DNA from 4 places in the Chryseobacterium sp. 2VB genome. Region 1 is predicted to be linked to each of the others. Evidence: riboswitches for the same ligand, from Rfam matches in the RefSeq annotation. Region 1 holds a riboswitch; each other region holds the start of a gene.
What was found. Region 1 has a riboswitch for cobalamin ahead of FFS26_RS18140 (acyl-CoA thioesterase). Riboswitches for the same ligand answer to the same signal wherever they lie in the genome.

Region 1 (3,171 bases):
TATGTTCAAAAGTATTTCTACTCTCTGGATTTTTTATAAAAAAATAATAATTCCCACCTTGATATTTTCTTTATTAGCTTCTTGTTTATCCTCTTTCAATATTGAGAACTTTGGATTGAGTTTTCTTTTAATATCTCCTGTCCTTCATTATTTTATATATGAACTCAGATTTAAAAGCGAATATTACTTTTATGCCAATTCAGGCTTTTCAAGGATGTTTCTCTGGACAGGAACAATAGTATCGGGGATTATTGTAAAAATTATAACATTATTTTTATGAGCAGACTGCATGTTGATAGCGTAACCAAATCTTTTAATGAGAGAAAAATTCTGCAGGATATTTATATAGGATGCGAAACAGGACAAATCATAGGCCTGCTGGGCAGAAATGGTGCTGGAAAATCAACATTATTAAAAATTATTTTTGGAACTGTCAGTAGTGATACCCAGTTTATAAGATACAATGACAAAGTTCTGAAAAGTATTTCCGACAGAAAAAACAGAATTGCTTACTTGCCACAAGATCTTTTTTTACCCAAAAATATAAAAATAAAAAACCTGGTTCCTCTTTTTTGTAATCAAAAGAATACTGAGCTGCTTTTTACATCAGAATTCGTACAGCCTTTCCTTCATGAAAAGCCTAAAAATCTTTCCAAAGGTGAACAGAGAATTATTGAAACTTTGATGATTATTTATTCTGAAGCTGATTTTGTTTTACTGGACGAACCTTTCCATAGCCTTTCTCCGAAAATTTCTGCAGCATTGAAAGCTGCAATCATTGAACAGTCTGCGTATAAGGGATTCATTATTTCTGATCATAATTATCAGGAAGTTCTTGATATTTCACACCAAATATTTCTTTTGCGTGAAGGCTATCTGAAACAAATACAAGATTTAAATGAACTGCAATGGTATAATTATCTTCCGAAAAGCATTTAATTTATATATTTGAGGGATCAAAAAATTTTCATGATGACTTTCATAAACAAAGCATTCTATTTATCCGCTTTCAGTATTTTATCTATTGCTTTTGTAAAAGGACAGACTAAAGTTCCTTTTGGAGTGGTAAAAGCTGAAGAAGGATATGCCAACGTACGTGTACATAAAGACGATTATCGAAAAATTGTAGATAAGATCCGTATGCGTAAAGGCGATGTATTCGTTTATGTAAAGCCAGCTCCTGGAGAAACAGAATGGATATGGATCAAATATCCTGAGAAACAGGATGACGACAAGCCTTTTGTGCGTTATGAAACTCTTGATAAAGAAGGAATGGTGAATAAAGGACGTATTGCCTATGTAGACCAGCTTCCCGCCTATACTCCATCCAGATCTAAAAACGGAAGATCCCTGATTTTCACAGACAATTCTGATCCTAAGATTCCTACTGCCCAAAGAAGCAAAGTGGTGATTGATATTTATCCTTCCAATGCAGGATACCGTAAAAAGGAAAAAGATGCAGATGGAAAAATTCTTACGATTGATAAAGTAAAACCATGGGGAATTGGAAATGATCTTCCTGAAGGAATGACCGAAATCAAATCCATCAGAGTGCAGCAGCCCGGAAGAGGTTCTGTTTTTGTAAGAGAGGCCATCAAAAACATGTTCCAGCCTACCATGGATTTTGAGAACATCGGAGTAACTTCTCTCGACAATGATAATATTTTCCTTTATATGATCAATGGTTCAGGAGAAAACAGATATACAACACTCTGGACAATTAAGAAGGGAAGAGTAATCAGCCAGATTATTTATCATAATCCGGAATAAATTCATTATTTTTGCATTCGAAAAGTTTTTACGCTTATTCATCACAGAAATTGGTTCTGCATCACTGCAGATTAAAAGGGAACCGTGTGAAAATCACGGACTGTCGCGCAACTGTAAAGTAACTGAAGTCTTTATCAAAGATCCACTGTGCGAGGCATGGGAAGGAGATAAATGATGTTACAAGTCAGGAGACCTGCCTTTTTCTTAAACATGTAACTTTCGCGATTTGAAGTTGTATTGATCTGATGGATTGTTTCAGGAGTTCTATCAATTCCTGTCATTATTCTGTTGTTTTAGTATCCTTTCATTTCGCTTTAATTAATAATGATATATGACTACAGAAGAAAGAATTGAAGCATCCGAAACCAGAATCTTTAAAGCGGTTTTTCCTAACACAACCAATCATTACGATACCCTTTTTGGAGGTACTGCGATGCAGCTGATGGATGAAGTAGCTTTTATCACCGCAACCCGTTTTGCCAGAAAAAGAGTGGTAACCGTGAGCAGTGATAAAATTGATTTCAAAAAACCTATTCCTGCCGGAACTATTGTGGAACTGATCGGAAAAGTTTCATACGTGGGAAAAACCAGTATGAAGGTGAATGTTGAAATTTACACTGAACAGATGTACTCCTATGAAAGAGAAAAAGCTATTGTAGGTGATTTTACTTTTGTAGCCATCGACGAATTCAAAAAACCAATCCAGATACTATAAATTATAAAAAATTCGGGCGGCCTTTGGCCGCCCGAAGCTTTAAATATTTTCATTGACATTATTTCAATACCTTTTCTGTTTCCAGACTTCTGTTCAATAAAAGTTCAAAAGCCTCTCCCATTTCGTCTGATGCTCTGCTGATTGCATTTTCAAGCATATTCCGGATCTGTCTTTCCGTCACTCCGGCTTCTGTCCAGCTCTTTCCTGTAGTATGGGAATTTAAAATAAACGGCATAATTCTATCGATTCCACAGGCAAAAATAGCATCCGGAGTTTTCTCTTCTTCAAACTCGAGCCACAGGTTAAAAAATTCTGTACGTAAAGGCTCATCCAGAATTCCAAAGATCTTTTGGGCTGAAGCTTTTTCTCTTTCAAATTTCCCTACCATAGCTTTTTCATCAAAAATAAAAGTGTCTCCGGCTTCTATTTCCACAAGATCATGAATGGAAAGCATTCTTATCACTCTTAACAAATCAATATCAGCCCGGTTTTTAGCATATGGATAAAGGATCTGGGCAAGAATAATGATCTGCCAGGAATGTTCAGCCGTATTCTCTCTCCGGGAATCGTCTGCATTATAATTTCTTCGTTGTACATTTTTAAGCGCATCTACTGCCAGAATAAAATCTATCTCTTTCTGAATTTTCATCTTACTTTTTATTTCTGTTATATTGATCTGCCGGATA
Region 2 (3,171 bases), on a different contig from region 1:
TTTTACACCTTAGAAGCGGTACTTAATTTCTATTCGGATCAGGTGGAAGATAATGCCAATCTTGATCCTCAGCTTAAACAGAATGGTCACATAGGAATTGCTATGAACAGCCAGGAAAAACAATCGATCATTGCGTTCCTGAAAACATTATCGGATAAAAGTTTTATATCCAATCCAAAATTTGCAGAATAATTTATAAAAAACATGAAGAAGATTATATTGATAGTAAGTTTGATCGTGTTTAGTCAGTATCAGGCAAAAACCATCAGAGACAGTGCTTATATTGCTCCCGAAACGCTTAACAGATTCGATTTTGATGATGACTGTGATGCTTGCGGCTGTGCAGCAGGAAACGGATCTTCCGGCTTTGAATCTTTACTGAATCCGCAGTTTATCGGGATCAAATACTTTGCGCAGCATTATAAAGCGAAAGAGAACTTATTTGTAAAAGATCTTACCCAGGATCAGTATTTCAATACGCTGCAACTTTGGGGGAAAATTCCACTGACTAAAAAACTGAGTGTTTATGCGAGCCTTCCATTCCATTTTCATAAAAAGAAAACCATGCAGGGAGATGTCAGAATCAATGGAATAGGAGATTTAAACCTGATGGGAATTTACCAGTTGATGAGTTCCAAAGATAATTTCCATTATCTGAGCGGAGGGCTGGGAGTGAAAATTCCACTAGGGAAGTTTGATGAAAAAGGAGCATCCGGTGTCAACCCAAGCTTTCAGCTGGGAACCGGAAGCTGGGATTATCAGGCGGCTTTGAATTATAAGTTTCAGAAAAATAAAGTAGCCGTACTGGTGAATACAGATTATACCATTAAAACAGAGAACAGGAAAAATTACCGTTTTGGAAACCAATGGAACTATGCAGCAACAGGTTTTTATCAGGTTGCAGGAAATGAAAAATCTATATTCTCTGTAAAAACTGGAGTTCAGGGAGAAGTTTATGCTCAGAATAAACAGTTTGATGAAGCATTGCCGAACACTGCAGGAAGTGCTTTGTACGGAAAATTAGGTTTTGAAGCCTCTTATAAAAAGCTGAGCCTGGGAAGTGAAGTCATGCTTCCCATGTACACGCGCCTGGCGGGAGGAGATATTGAAGCCAAATCAAGATTCAGTATTTTTCTGAATATTGGAATTTAAAAAGAAACCCTTGTTGAAATCATGTTAAAGCTCCTTCGGGAGCTTTAATTGTTTATAAATCATGATTTTAGTTGGGGATTAGGAATAATTATTTATCTTTGCCGGAATTTGGTGAGCCGTAAAAAGCTCTTAAAAGGGAATCCGGTGAAAATCCGGGACAGACCCGCTGCTGTAAGCTCCGCACCAAAGTTTTTGAAGAATATATCCACTATTTTTTAATGGGAAGGATTTCAAAAATGGAGTAAGTCAGAAGACCTGCCAGACAATAATCGTTTGACGCTTTCGTGGAATAAAGCTTAGGACATCAATGATTCTGTGCAGTGACCGCTGTGCTTTGTCGTTGTATTCTTATACCCATTAGCGTCTTCATTACCTTAAATGAGCTAATGGCGGCAAAACTAACTACTTCTGCAATTCATAAAGCTGTTTTCACAATATTGGTGATCACATCTCAACTTTTGTTTTCCCAAACCAAGAAAAAAGACAGTCTTCAGGAAGAGACCATTAAAGGAATCAACCTTTATAAAAAGAATTTTAAAGAAATCCTTCCGGCACAAACCCTGCAGGGAGAACAGCTGGAAAGACTGAACAGCCATTCTGTTGCAGATGCACTACGGTATTTTTCAGGCGTTCAGATTAAAGATTACGGAGGATTGGGTGGTTTGAAAACCATCAACATCCGAAGCATGGGAAGCCAGCATGTAGGGGTTTTTTATGATGGAATTCAATTAGGAAATGCTCAAAACGGACTGGTAGATCTGGGGAGGTACTCTTTGGATGATCTGGAAGAAATATCGTTGTATAACGGACAGAAAAGTGAAATTTTTCAGCCAGCAAAGGACTTTGGCTCTTCGGGGTCTATCTATTTACAGCCTAAAACACCCATATTTAAAGGACCAAGAAAAACCAATTTGGTGATAAGAGCAAAAAGTGCATCTATTGATCTCTTTAATCCTTCATTCCGGTTGGAACAGAAAATTTCAGACAAGATTTCTGCCAGCTTCAGCGGAGAATTTATGCAGAGTGACGGAATTTACAGGTTCCGGTACGCGAAGAAATATCCTGATGGGCAGCAGGCGTACGATACCATCGCTAAAAGACAGGACTCAGATATCAAAGCAAAACGGTTTGAAACTTCTTTCAACGGAACTTTAAATAATGGAAGCTGGAATATCAGAGGGTATGGTTATATTTCAGATCGTGGAATGCCGGCTCCCATTGTGAATGGTCGCTTTGGCGGAAGAGGAGCGAGACTTTCAGATGAAAATTATTTCGTACAGGCCAATCTGAGAAAAAAACTGTTCCCGAAATTTGAAACACAGCTTAAAGCAAAATTTGCTTACGATTATACCCATTTCATGGACACAGTTCGTTCGCAGTCTATTATTTATACCGATAACACCTATATCCAAAGGGAACTTTATCTTTCCTCTTCCAATATTTACTCAATCACTCCCAATTGGGATGTCAGCCTGAGTGGAGATTTTCAGTACAATAATCTGGACGCGAATCTGGATAACTTTTCTTATCCTACCCGCTACACTACATTGGTCGCATTAGCAACAACCTATCAGTTGAACAGATTCAAAATTATGGGAAGCCTTTTAGGAACCTTTACTTTTGAAGAAGTAAGAAAAAATAAAAGACCGGGAGATGCCAGAGAGTGGACACCTGCGGTGTTTATGAGCTATCAGCCGGAAAAAATTCCGGAGCTTACTCTAAGGGCTTTCTATAAAAGAATTTTCAGACTTCCAACCTTCAATGATTTGTATTATACCAATATCGGAAATACCTACCTGAAACCGGAATTCACCAATCAATATGATGTAGGATTTACTTATCAGAAGAATTATAACAACCGTTTCCTTAAAACATTTTATGCTAAAGTAGACGGTTACTACAATAAAGTACAGGATAAAATTGTGGCAGCTCCGAACGGAAGCATGTTCCGCTGGCTGATGATGAATCTTGGATTGGTTGAAATCATTGGTGCAGATGTGAATGTGCAGACTGAAATGC
Region 3 (3,171 bases), on a different contig from region 1:
AAATCCTTCCAACTGTTCCCCGAAATATTCCACCATGTCGTTTCGCTCAAATTCTCCATGAACCAATACATCAATTCCGATGTCTTCCTGCCAGCGGATTGTTCTCTGCGTTTCCTGTTTCAATAAAGTATCATATTGTTCTGCAGTAAGCTCTCCTTTTTTAAATTTTGCTCTCCAGCTTCTTACTTCTGTGGTTTGCGGGAATGATCCGATTGTAGTGGTTGGAAATAAAGGTAGCTGCAATACTTCCTGCTGTTCTTCTTTACGGATTTTGAAAGTATTTATTCTCTGAGCATCTTTTTCAGTAACTGAATTTACTCTCTGTTTTACCTGATCATTATGGATAAGAGAAGAAGTTCTTCTGCTTTCAATTGCTTTTTTATTTTCTTCAAATGCTTCAAGAACCTGTTCATTTTCCGTTCCGGATGCCAGTTGTTTAAGCGTTACGACTTCCTTTACTTTTTGTTTTGCAAAAGCCAGCCATTTTTTAATTTCAGGATTAAGACTGGTTTCAAAATCAAGGTCACAAGGTGAATGAAGCAATGAGCATGATGGTGCAATGAAAATCCTTTCAGATCCTAATTTTTCAACCGCTTTTCTGATGAAAGACAAGGATTTTTCATAATCATTTTTCCAGATATTTCTACCGTCAACCAATCCTAATGAAAGGTTTAAACTGTCCGGAATAACATTCAGAATATCATCCAGCTGCTCAGGATTTCTAACCAGATCAACATGCAATGTATTGACAGGAAGTGAAACGGCAAGTGAAGTATTGTCTTTTAATCCGTCAAAATAGGAAGCCACAATAAATTTCAGTTTCGGGAAACGTTTTCTGATTTCGGCATACACATAACGATAAGTTTCTTTGGCTTTCTCTGTTAAATCCAATGCCATAAAAGGTTCATCAAACTGAATCCATTCCGCACCCTGATCCTGAAGTTTGGTTAAAATCTCGGTATAGACTGGAAGAAGATTTACTGCCAAATCCAGCTTATCAAATCCCTCTTCTTTTTCTTTTCCTAATAACAGATAAGAAACCAGTCCGATAATCACCGGTTTTGCATTGATTCCCGCTTGTTTTGCTCCTGCAAATTCATTGAAAATTTTGTCTGAGCTCAGCTTAAACTGTTGATTTTTATAAAATTCCGGAACGATGTAGTGATAGTTGGTATCGAACCACTTGGTCATTTCCATGGCAGTGATATCCAATCCGTCTTTCTGATATCCTCTTGCCATAGCAAAGTAAAGATCCAGCTCAGTATTGTTTTTTTTAAGCACCACTTCATGGTACCTTGTTGGAATGGCACCTACGACAAGACTCATATCCAATACCTGATCATAATATGAAAAATCATTACATGGGATAAGATCTATTCCTGCTTCTTTCTGGATATTCCAGTTTTGACTGCAGAGAGTTCTTCCGGTGTTCAGAAGTTCTTCCAAAAGGATTTTACCTGACCAGTACTGCTCGCAGGCTTTTTTGAGTTCTCTTTTGCTACCAATACGCGGATAGCCAAGAATGTGAGTTTGCATTTTTTTAAACTTTTTAATTAAACTTATTGGGAAGTCCTTTACAATGCTTCGTTATGTTTTGCGGAAAAAGTTTCAGGAAATAGTGACATAGCAGACAATGTATTTCCCTTCAGAAGAAAATACAAAATCTGATACACCATCTGTATGACCCAAAGCTTCAGCCCGCGAAAGCATTGTCAATTCAGTAAAGGCAGGTCTCCTGACTTGTAACAGTTTCCGTCATCCTTCCCGCTTTTGGCAGTGGATCTGCAAGGACAGAAACTTTTGGTGTGTTTACTTACAGTTGCGCGACAGCTCGTGATTTTCACACGATTCCCTATTAATCTACCTTAAGTAAAACCTTTCCTGTTTGATGAAGTATCTGTAAAGAACTGTATTTTTACCTTTAACAAAGGTTATCAGTAAAAGTTTTTAATTTTGTGTAAAATTATTAATACAGAATAAAACCACAACTAGAAACAAATAATTAAGCAAATTAAACTTCAGGAATTAAAAATAAAAGCATATAATTCTTTATATTTGACTGTTTTAATCATTTAAAAGAATAATATTCTGTGGAACAACTCGATGATAAGGATGTACAGCTGCTCAGGCTCCTCCAGAAAAACGCCAAACTCACCGTTAAAGAGCTCGCTAAAGAAGTGAACCTTTCTACTTCACCGGTTTTTGAAAGGGTAAAAAGGCTTGAGCAGGAAGGTTTTGTTAAAAGATATGCAGCAGTTCTTGATGCTGAAAAACTGAACCGCGGATTTACGGTTTTCTGCCAGATCAAACTTAAAATTCACGACCGGTCTGTGGGGTATGATTTTGTAAAAGAAATTTTAGAAATTGAAGAAGTTGCGGAATGTTACAATATTTCCGGAGATTTTGATTTCCTTCTGAAAGTCCAGGTGCGGGATATGAAGCATTATCAGGATTTTGTATTTAACAAGCTGGGATCCGTAGATTCTATCGGCAGCACACACAGTACTTTTGTGATGGCTGAGGTAAAAAACAACCATGGACTGACGATATAGATTTCTTTTAAAGTTAACGCCGTCTGAGGATAAAAAAATCCGTCAATAATGACGGATACTATTATTATTTTGTTTTTTAGTACTTAATTGGCAGCCGGATCCCTAAGTTCTGTTGTTAAACCTATTGATTTTAACAGGTTCTTACTGTCGAAAAGCAATGTTGTATAATGTTTCCCTTTTTTAAAAACCAGTTTTGACCCTCCAGGAAATTCACTGTCTGCTCCTGATTTTTGTATTTTGGCATTGTACTTACCGAACTTCGTTTTACTGTCCTGTAATGTACTTTTATTCAGAACAAGACCAAAAGGAAGTCCTTCCACAATGACAGGTTTATTGTCTGAAGTCACAAAAAACATCTCATTGATACTATTGTCTTTTCCCAGGCTGCAATAAAGCTCCAGTCCTGTTTTCATAGGCCATTTTGCATATTTTTCTTCGTTGGCATCTTCATAAAAAACAGTTTTTACGTTCAACGCTTTTGAAATTTTATCCGGAGTCTGTGGGAATATGAATTCTAAGTTTTTGTTCAGTAAAGAGCCCAATGCGGCTGTTTTCTGTGAAAATGCAGTTGCACTTAATACCAGAAAAAAGATGGTGACAATGAAATGGAATGGTCTCG
Region 4 (3,171 bases), on a different contig from region 1:
GTTTCTTTTTGGTAAAGGATAGAAAGAAACGGTTTTATAGTAGGTATTGGTTAGATTATTCACTTTAAACCCTAAGGTATATTTTTTTGCTAAGGTGGTAGAAACTCCCATATTTAAAAGAAAATAAGGATCTATAGCTTCTGATCTCTTTTCATCACTTGTGGTGTAGGTAACACCGTTCAGCTGTCCCTGTGCATAAAACCTGAAGAAACCATATTCGTAATCTATACCGGCATTTCCCCTGTGCATGGGAACGTAAGGTCTCTGCATCTTCGTTTCTTTATCGATAGCTTTTGCATAATAATATGCTGCATTGGCTCTGAATTTATGATTTCCCCAGTGCTTGCTGAAAGACAACTGAGATTCCAGCCCGTAAGATTCGGATTTATTGACATTGTATGCCTGCCAGTATCCCATAGCCGTTGGAAGCCATACAATAAGATCTGTGATGTTCATATAGTAGGGAGACAGAGTAAGTTTGAAATCTCCCGCTTTGAACTCATTGGTCATATCCACCTGAGTAGAGGTTTCCGGTCTCAGATCTTTATTTCCTCCCGGTTCATAATAAATATCATTAAATGAAGGATATCTGAAGTTTTTGGATACGTTAATACTCAGATCATACCATTTTGCGGCGTTCCATTTTCCGGAGAATGAATACATAAAAGGAGACTTTACATCTTCTACAAAATCTTTTTTGAATCCTCCTTCAAAACGCAGATCTTTTGTTGCAAAATACCGCAATAATCCTGAAACAGAACCTATATTCCTGCTGACATTGGATATTCCGCTCTCGTACCCTTCTCCTTTATTAATCTGAAATTCTCCGATGATATTAAAATTCCATTTTGAATTCAGGAAATAATTAAAATCATTTTTAAAGATATAATTCTTCCCGGTTCCTCCACTGGATTTAGGCTGGCTTAACGAACCGAAATACTGAAAATTCTCTTCCGTGTAGGCTGCTTTAAGGGAATTGCTGAACTTCGCTTTGTTCCAGTCCCAAGAAAGAAGACTTCTTACACTTTGAGTTGTATATTTTGTTTTTGTTCCCGTTTCCTCATACACAGGATAATGCTGTGAAGAATCAAAAAACTGGCTTTGCCACGAAACCTTATGATCGTTTGTAATTTTATAGGATGCTCCTACATTGAATGTCGTATTGTAATAATTCCCGTTTCTGTTGATGTAATTCAGATCGCTTACCTTATAATCATTTTCACTTACAGAATAATTTCCGGAGGCTTTAAAACTGAACTTATCATTGCTGTAAGACCCTTTCACAAAATTATTATAGGTATTAAAGGAAGCCACTTCAGAAAATAAAGAACCATGGAAACCTTTATTAAAATCAAGGGTATTATTCAGGTGAATACTTCCCCCGATGGCACCGCTTCCGTACACTACACTTCCTCCACCAGCTTTGATACCGATCTGATCATAGCCGAACAAAGCAATATTATTGATATCTCCCTGCCCTAAAAAATTAGAATTGATATTAATTCCGTTCCACACGAATGCAGTCTGCTGGGCGGTAGTTCCTCTAAAAGAAGGTGAAGACACGGCTCCGCGGCCATTTTCTTTAATAAAAACCTGCGACTGAAACCTCAGAAGCTCCGAAAGATTACCGGAGTTTTTTTCAGCATCTTCTGCTGTAATTGTTTTTACGGGATGAAAAAGTTTCACCCTGTTCATCTGGTTGTCGAAGACATAAATAGTGTCAATGGTTTTCTCTTGTCCAAAAAGAAAACACCCATAAGATGAAAAAAGCAGTACTAAAGATCTTTTTATATCCATACTTTTTTACTTTTCCTCCGAAAGCAATATGTTTTTTAATTATAATCCTGGCAGGTCTCCTGACTTTCGCATTCTGCTCCTTCCCGTTTTTACACAGTGGCGTTTTGCAGAAACTTGTGTTGCGATTTACAGTTGCGGGGACAGTCCGGGAGTTACACCCGATTCCCTTTTCATTCCAAAATACTGGAAACCAAAATTTTTGCAAAGATAGTTTTTTATATGTATTTGCCAAAAACCAGACTTTTCTATACAAAACATGCTATCCTTTTGTTATATACACAAAAAAGAACGGCCGCTTTCAATATTGAAAACAGCCATTCATCCCACTACTTTACTATTTATATATGTTACTTTTTAATAAATTTATAAGACTCCTGTTGTACTCCTTTTACGGAATATTGTAAAATATAATCTCCTTTTGACAGAGATGAAACATCAATCTGTCCTTCTACAGTATCCAATGATTTTACCTTTTGTCCAACCATATTATAAATTTCTGCTTTCTCTATTTTTCCTTTTCCTTTAAAATACAGGATGTCAGCCACTGGATTAGGATAGATACCTGTATTGTTTTTCTCTTTCACAGCATCACTCACCGATAAAAATTCAGAAGTATCCAGGTAAAAAGCAATCATCTGCCCTGAAGCATTCGTCCCTGCCCCGGCAATTTTCTTTCCGTCCTGTGAAATCGCAAGAGGAAGTCCCATTGTTACTCCATTAGTGGCAATTCCTAAAGATGCCGCATAATCATTCAGGTTAATTCTCCCGGCGGCAGAGGTCCAGATAAAGCCTTCTCCTGACATGGGAGGAGCCCCAAATGCTCTGTAATACCCGATCACTTTTTTCCCATCAGCAGAAATCCCGGTGGCACCTCCTTTGAAGCTGAAAGAAGCATTAGGATGCGTTATATAAGTAAGTCCGCTCACAGCATTCCATACATAAGGATTAGGGTTTGCCGAACCTATTATTGTATTTCCGTCTGCAGAAATTCCTCCTGCTTCTCCTACATGATTCCCATTATTATCTGTAATAAAACTTTCCACTCCATCCTGCCATTTTGCTCCGCTTCTTGTTCCGGTTGATTCATCCTGCCAGCCTACGATCACTGTTCCTGCTGCATTGATTGCGTTTGCTCTGGAGCTGCGTCCGGGAACTATACTTCCCAGATCTACCATTCCGTTTACTTCATCCCATTTCACAGCATGCGCATTCGCTGCGGTGAGAAAACCAAGACCAACTATAGTATTTCCATCAGTCGACATTCCCCAGGTAGAGCTTACGCTGCCATCCCATCCTGTAGGTACAAGCCCGCCTCTGTTTACCCATGTGGCCGTAGCGACATCATAGGTAGATATTTCATTGAATCCTGTTGCG

Region 2: it holds a riboswitch for cobalamin, as region 1 does, so the genes downstream of both, FFS26_RS10405 (TonB-dependent receptor plug domain-containing protein) here and FFS26_RS18140 (acyl-CoA thioesterase) in region 1, are expected to answer to the same signal.
Region 3: it holds a riboswitch for cobalamin, as region 1 does, so the genes downstream of both, metE (5-methyltetrahydropteroyltriglutamate--homocysteine S-methyltransferase) here and FFS26_RS18140 (acyl-CoA thioesterase) in region 1, are expected to answer to the same signal.
Region 4: it holds a riboswitch for cobalamin, as region 1 does, so the genes downstream of both, FFS26_RS18855 (TonB-dependent receptor plug domain-containing protein) here and FFS26_RS18140 (acyl-CoA thioesterase) in region 1, are expected to answer to the same signal.

The regions. Positions count from the first base shown of each region.
Region 1 covers NZ_SCNC01000024.1:23,654-26,824, forward strand. The annotation lists gene FFS26_RS18130 (ATP-binding cassette domain-containing protein) at 277-939, shown strand; gene FFS26_RS18135 (hypothetical protein) at 970-1,770, shown strand; cobalamin riboswitch at 1,805-1,986, shown strand; gene FFS26_RS18140 (acyl-CoA thioesterase) at 2,102-2,485, shown strand; gene FFS26_RS18145 (HD domain-containing protein) at 2,544-3,134, opposite strand; gene FFS26_RS18150 (XAC2610-related protein) at 3,136-3,171, opposite strand, start outside.
Region 2 covers NZ_SCNC01000009.1:25,888-29,058, forward strand. The annotation lists gene FFS26_RS10395 (cytochrome-c peroxidase) at 1-192, shown strand, start outside; gene FFS26_RS10400 (transporter) at 205-1,152, shown strand; cobalamin riboswitch at 1,245-1,430, shown strand; gene FFS26_RS10405 (TonB-dependent receptor plug domain-containing protein) at 1,539-3,171, shown strand, end outside.
Region 3 covers NZ_SCNC01000002.1:451,189-454,359, reverse strand. The annotation lists gene metE (5-methyltetrahydropteroyltriglutamate--homocysteine S-methyltransferase) at 1-1,536, opposite strand, end outside; cobalamin riboswitch at 1,708-1,895, opposite strand; gene FFS26_RS04080 (Lrp/AsnC family transcriptional regulator) at 2,091-2,552, shown strand; gene FFS26_RS04075 (hypothetical protein) at 2,636-3,171, opposite strand, start outside.
Region 4 covers NZ_SCNC01000026.1:30,472-33,642, forward strand. The annotation lists gene FFS26_RS18855 (TonB-dependent receptor plug domain-containing protein) at 1-1,797, opposite strand, end outside; cobalamin riboswitch at 1,829-2,007, opposite strand; gene FFS26_RS18860 (T9SS type A sorting domain-containing protein) at 2,145-3,171, opposite strand, start outside.